Linked DNA regions of Acidicapsa acidisoli. The protein of the gene in region 2 binds, or shares a complex with, the protein of the main gene of each other region. Links are inferred from orthologs where the notes say so. Each region holds a gene or a part of one and is shown on either strand. Other genes may lie near its edges.

The links.
Region 1: the proteins of accB (region 2) and accD are in contact, whole or in part, in a solved structure (PDB 8UXZ), measured with the Escherichia coli proteins. The link is inferred for Acidicapsa acidisoli from one-to-one orthologs.

Annotation. Positions count from the first base shown.
Region 1 is NZ_JAGSYI010000001.1:1,342,968-1,346,148, reverse strand. What follows is about bases 206-3,066. They hold accD (acetyl-CoA carboxylase, carboxyltransferase subunit beta), read right to left. Parts: upstream 2,175-3,066; coding sequence 1,236-2,174; downstream 206-1,235. Other genes in these bases: OHL23_RS05350 (nuclear transport factor 2 family protein), read left to right, coding at 2,795-3,066; OHL23_RS05355 (cupin domain-containing protein), read right to left, coding at 2,283-2,681; OHL23_RS05365 (PPC domain-containing DNA-binding protein), read right to left, coding at 547-1,119. Outside these bases: OHL23_RS05370 (TonB-dependent receptor), read right to left, coding at 1-112; more of OHL23_RS05350, read left to right, coding at 3,067-3,181.
Region 2 is NZ_JAGSYI010000002.1:537,979-541,298, forward strand. What follows is about bases 10-3,009. They hold accB (acetyl-CoA carboxylase biotin carboxyl carrier protein), read right to left. Parts: upstream 1,780-3,009; coding sequence 1,240-1,779; downstream 10-1,239. Other genes in these bases: accC (acetyl-CoA carboxylase biotin carboxylase subunit), read right to left, coding at 10-1,232; OHL23_RS12285 (M24 family metallopeptidase), read right to left, coding at 1,888-2,997. In the rest of the region: more of accC, read right to left, coding at 1-9; OHL23_RS12290 (hypothetical protein), read right to left, coding at 3,147-3,320. UniProt on the Escherichia coli protein: This protein is a component of the acetyl coenzyme A carboxylase complex; first, biotin carboxylase catalyzes the carboxylation of the carrier protein and then the transcarboxylase transfers the carboxyl group to form malonyl-CoA.

The DNA.
Region 1 (3,181 bases), on a different replicon or contig from region 2:
CGAGATCGGCCTGAGCAAGAGCGGATGGGGGGGTGAAAGTCGAGACAAACACACCTCCGCATAGAGACGCTGCCACGAGCAGAGCACTTAGAGAGTTCCTCAAAACTTGCATCGGATCTTCCTTCCAGATTTTGTCGTTTATCAAGGGGACATTGGGGCTGGCCGGTGTGTCATACCGACATTTATGCGCTTCAAACCTAGAATGCTGGCGCAATACCAGACGTGGAATGCTGGGAATCTGGAAGATATGAATGCACGCGGATGGCCGTTTGGATCGCGGTGCGCAACCGATTGTTTCTTTGATATTTACAGTTTCATGACATCCCAGTAGCGACTATGGTTTCCTGTATCTTTTTGTTAATTCTATGAGAATAAGTAGCGTTAGATTTAAACAGCCGGGCGATTGTGTCTTGCCTGTGTCGCAGCACTAAAAGCGCAGGAAGGGTGAAAACTAACGATCAGAACTGACCGAGTTAGATAACCGGTCTATTGCGCAATCAGTTGCTGCAGCGAGTCAAAACTCCTATTTCGACTCGCTTTTTGAAGTTATAGATTGGGATCGATCAGTTTGAGGCCGCTGGCCGCGTCGGGTCGCTTGCCGAGGGCGGTGGTGTTGGCGGTGAGGAAGACTTCCACTGTGGGATTGACGTTGAGTTCCCAGACGTGACCACCTACGGTTGTGCCGTCGCGGCGGCCAAGGATTGCATGCATGTGGGCGACGGGCTTGCCGTTGAAGGCGGCGATGTCACCGATCAGGGACAGGACTTCTACCTGTTGATTGGTGACGGTCGGGTGATACATCTTCTTTTCGAGGTCGAGCCAGGCGGTGGTGGCTGAGCTCACGGCTCCGATACCGGTGAAGTGGGCGTCGCCAACCTTGTACTTGATGGCGAAGTCGGTGAGTCCGCTGAGGACCTCGTCGCCCTTGAGGAAGACGATGGCGTAGATCTTTTCTTCCGGGGTGTCTTTGACGAGCTTGACCTGCATGGCTGGGGCTTTGCCGGTGGGGATCGGGCGGGCGGGATTGATGAGATCTGATTCCGGGGTTGGGGATTGGGCGCGAACGGTTCCGGCCGAGAGGATCGTCACGGCGCAGAGGGCTAAGAGTGCGGCTTTCATGCGAGGCTCCCTGAGAGAAAAATGGTCACTACAAACGTTGTGCAAGCAGGATTGCAGCGACCATTCTAACCTTACAGGGCCTCAGGTCGGACTTTGGATCGGGACCAGGACCAGGGTCAGGCGGGCACGGCCATGAAGTCCAATGCACGGACCAGATAGGACTTGAGTTCACTGCGGGGGACAACGGCGTCGAGGAAGCCGTGTTCGAGAAGGAACTCTGAACGCTGGAAGCCTTCCGGGAGCTTCTGGCGAATGGTCTGCTCGATGACGCGAGGACCGGCGAAACCGATGAGCGCGCCGGGTTCGGCGACGTTGAGATCGCCGAGCATGGCGAAGCTGGCGGTGATGCCGCCTGTGGTGGGGTCGGTGAGAAGGCAGATGTATGGGATGCGAGCTTCGTCGAGCTGGGCGAGGCCGCTGGCGATCTTGGCGAGTTGCATGAGACTCACGACGCCTTCCATCATGCGCGCGCCGCCGGATGCCGCGACAATGATCAGCGGGTGATGGGTGGCAAGGGAGCGGTCGATCGCCCGGGCTATCTGTTCGCCGACGACGGCGCCCATGCTGCCGCCGATGAAGGCGTATTCCATGGCGCTGAGGACGACGTCGTGGTGGCCGATTTTTCCGAGAGCGGTGACGATTGCATCGTTGAGACCGGTCTGTTTCTGGGCTGAGGCCAGGCGCGATTTGTATGTCTTGATGTCTGTGAAGTTCAGCGGGTCGGTGGAGCGCAGATTGCCGTCGACGAAGGTGTAGCCGGGTTCGAGGAGAAGCTCGATGCGCTGGAGTGCGCCGATTTTGAAGTGATGGCCGCATTTGGCGCAGACATGGAGGTTGGCCTCAAGCTCGGCTTTGAAGAGGATGGTCCGGCAGCCAGGGCACTTGACCCAGAGACCTTCCGTGCGGACTCGGGCCGGCGAACCATCATCGGAGACCGGGGCGAAGGCCGATCCCGCGAAATCCTGACTGGAGTTTCCGTTGGAGTCGCCGTTGGGCTCGCCGTCGTTTGGTGAAGGATTCGGGTTGGGGCGCTTGAACCAAGCCATACCGGTCAATTGTATATGGAGCTTCCGTGCTTTTAGCGAGTTGGCGCGCTTTGCGCTTTGGCGGGTTAGCGGGTTAGCTGATGCAGTGGAAATTTGGAGCGGTGTGGCTTAGACCCATTACTTAGGGGTGTCGGGCTGGCGCAGGTAGGCGTCGTCGCGGTCGATCCAGTCCTGACGCGGGGGGTTGAAGATGTCGAGATCGACGGTGTCTTCGAGGGCGAAGGCTTCGTGGGGGACGTTGGGCGGGATGCAGAGGATGTCGCCTGCGCAGACAGTGACTTCTCGCGGTGCGGCGTTCGGGCCTTCGTGGAGATGAAACTTGAGCGCCCCTTCGAGGATATGGGTGATCTGTTCGTTGTGATGGCTGTGCAGCGGGACGTGGGCGCCTTTGGCCAGAAGGACGCGGGCGAGCATGGTGCCGGTGCCGACGACGAACTGGCGGCCGATTTTCGGGTTCATTGGCTCGACGGGGATGTCAGACCAGCGGGTGAAGATAGATTCGGTAAGTGACGGCATACGGGCTCCATGGCGCGGTGATTCGATCGGATTGAGTTGAGCCGGCCGGGGCCGGATGCCATGATGGTAATTGTGAATGGATCCTGCAGCAACGAAACAACATTGGAGGGAAGATGCGTCGCACAAATCTTGTGGTTAGCGCGGTTATCGTGATTGTCGTTTTGATGTCCATGGCCACGGGTCTTCATGCCGCGGGCGTGATAGACCAGGGGAACCTGAAGGAGGTGCGCGAGGCGGTGTGGCGCGCATGGTTTGCAGATGATGTGCCTACGCTCAAAAGACTGGTTCCCGCGGATGCGATCGTGATCAGCGCGGGTGAGAAGGAATGGAAGCATCAGGCTGCGATCTTTGAGGCTGCGGCCAAGTTTCATGCCGACGGAGGGAAGCTGGTGCGGCTGGCGTTTCCGCATACCGAGGAGCAGCGATATGGGAATGTGGCGATTCTCTATACGACTTACGAGGTGGAAACGGAGATGAAGGGGAAACGGTCCGTGAATTCG
Region 2 (3,320 bases):
ACAAACATCCCCAGCGCCCGTTCCATGCGCGCAATCGCCTCTTCGCGGTCCTTGCCATGCACAATCAGTTTGGCGATCAGCGAGTCGTAATACGGTGGCACAACCCCCTCCGCGTACTGCGCCGTATCCACACGCACTCCATTCCCGCCCGGCAGATTGAAGACCGTAATCTTCCCCGCCGAAGGAGTGAACTTGCGTGGATGCTCCGCGTTGATGCGGCACTCAATGGCATGGCCCCGAATCTCGACCTTCTTCGGCAGAATCTCATCCAGCCGTTCGCCGGAAGCAATGCGCAACTGCGCCTTCACCAGATCGATGCCCGTAATCGCCTCCGTTACCGGATGCTCCACCTGGATGCGCGTGTTCATCTCGATAAAATAGATCGACCCGTCCTCATCCATCAGGAACTCGATCGTCCCGGCATTCTGGTAGCCAATTTCAGTCAGGCAACGCTTCAGCGTGCTGCTCAGGTGCTCGCGGATCTTCGGCGTTACCTTCAGCGATGGCGCTTCCTCGATCAGCTTCTGATGCCGCCGCTGAATCGAGCACTCGCGCTCAAAAAGCACTTCGACATTGCCGTGCTCATCGGCCAGTATCTGAAACTCGATATGCCGCGGCCGTTCGATGAACTTCTCCATGTACAGCTCGCCGTTGCCGAAAGCGTTCGCAGCCTCAGTCGATGCAGCGTGATAAAGATTCGGCAACTCCTCGGCGCTTCGAACGATCCGCATGCCGCGTCCGCCGCCGCCAGCCTTGGCTTTCAGAATCACCGGATAGCCGACTTCTGCAGCCCACTTCAGCGCATCCTCGGCATCGGCAACCACCCCATCCGAACCCGGCAGAATCGGCACCTTGGCCTTCTTCATCGCCTGCCGCGCCTTTTCCTTCTCGCCCATCAAGCGAGTCACTTCCGGCGGAGGTCCGATGAACTTGATGTTCGACACCCGGCACACCTCGGCGAAATTCGCATTCTCGCTCAGCAGTCCATAGCCGGGATGAATCGCGTCCACGTTGGCGATCTCAGCCGCCGAAATCACTGCCGGCACATTGAGATAGCTGTCTCCCGGTCGTGGTGGCCCGATGCAGATGGCTTCATCTGCAAACCGCACATGCAGCGAATTGCGATCCGCCTCGCTGTACACGGCAACCGTGCGAATGCCCAGTTCCTTGCAGGCACTAATGACGCGCAGCGCAATTTCGCCGCGATTGGCAATCAGAACTTTCCTCAACATGGGCAAATTACGATACTCGAATGGCAAAGAGAGGTTGGCCGTACTCGACGGGCTGGCCGTTGGTGACAAGGCGCTTGACGATTTCGCCGCTGGCGTCGGCTTCAATCTCGTTCATCAGCTTCATCGCTTCCACGATGCAGACGACTTGGCCTTTTTCAATGCGGTCGCCGTTGGAAACGAAGGCCGACGAGCCGGGTGAAGGCGATTCGTAGAACGTGCCGACGATCGGCGATTTGATAATGTGCAGGCTCTCGGCCTCTACCGCAGGCGCTGAAGGCGCAGCACCAGCAGACGGAGCAGACGCGGGATCAACAGCCAGCGGCGCTACGGCCATCGCCGGCGCTGCCGCGCCCGGCTGGGACAATCCCATTAGCCTCGCCAAAGAAACCAGATCCAGACCCGATGCAGGAGCCGCAGGCGGCACAACCGCCGAAGCAAACTTCAATCTCACCTTGAAATCGCCCCGATCCAGATCAAATTCGGCGATCTCGTTCTCTTTCAAAAAAGCAATCAGTTCTTTTAACTCTTCCAAACCGTCTGGTTTCATACTTGGCTCTTGCTCTCCAACTCATTCCAACTCAAAAAGTGTTGTCATCCTGAGCGCAGCGAAGGATCGGCTTCCGTCTTTCCTGATCCTTGATTTCTGTCCCTGGCTTTAAAGCTCAATCAGCGCCTTCGGGGACTTCGTGAGCACATTCCCACCCGTCCTCGTCACCGCCACCATGTCTTCAATGCGAACGCCAAACTCTCCTGCAAAATAGGCCCCGGGCTCAATCGTAATCACCATGCCCGGCGCCAGCTTGTCTTTCTGCCCCGCGCCAATCCGCGGGCCCTCATGAATCTCCAGCCCAACGCCGTGCCCGGTCGAATGGCTGAACGCCTCGGCCATGTCGGCCACACGCAAGACCCCTCGCGCAGCCTCATCCACCTCGCCGCATTCCACTCCCGCAGACACAGCAGCCACGGCAGCTTCCTGCGCCGCAAGCACCGCTTCGTACACCTCGCGCTCACGAGCGGTCGGCTTGCCCAGGCAGACGGTACGCGTCATATCCGAGCAGTAACCCTTGAGGATAACACCGAAATCCAGGGTGAGTAACCCTCGCCGGGGCAGCCGAGCCTGGCTCGCGCGGCCATGCGGCAGCGCGGACCGCTCACCCGCGGCCACAATGCTCTCAAAGGACATCCCCTCAGCCCCGCGCAACCGCGCCTGATACTCAAGCTCTGCCGCAACCGCCGCTTCCGTCAACCCCGGCCGAATGAAACCAAGCAGATGCTCGAACAAGCTGTCGCCCAGCCTCGCCGCCTCAGCCATGATGCCCAACTCGTCCTCATCCTTCAGCCAGCGCAGCGGTTCGATGAGCGACTTCCCCGGCATCAACAGCTTCCGCCGCAGCTTCGCAGGCAGCGCCGTCTTGAACCGCTCTAATTCCGCCACCGAAGTATGAGCCGAATCAAACCCGACCGTCGCGCCCTGAGCCGCACCATCCCCCAACGCAACCTGCGCCGCCAGCCACTCGACCGCCGCCACAGCCGGAGCCGAAGGCACAATCTCCACCTTCGCAACCTGCACTTCCTCGGCAGCCTGCACGATGTAGCGTCCATCGGTAAACAATCGAACCGCCCGGCGAGTTACCGCCAGCGCCGCACTCGACCCCGTAAATCCACACAAATAGCGAACATCCGGCAGATGCGTTACCAGCAGCCCCTGCAACCCCGCCCCACTCATCCGCCGCCGCAACAACCCGATGCGTTTCGAATAATTCATCCGGTTAGGTATATCACGCCACAGGACTCGGCACCCAGAGCGCCTACGGCGCGCCGTCATCCCAGCCCAGGCCACCGGCCCGCCCTCAATAAGTTAAGAATCAATTCGGCTTGCCGATCACACAGACGTGATGTGGAAACCTGTCAGTTTTACTTAGGTATTGACCGTGGATAGGGACTCCAAACCTCCAGCCGTGTGATGTCGGTCATTTCGCCGCTGTTCAGGCCCATGTGGCCGTGCATATTTGCGGCGAACCTTCCAGTGCAGATGACATATTGGTCGTTGACGGCCTTGATTTGTCCTTGTGTCATTTCCTTCGGGAC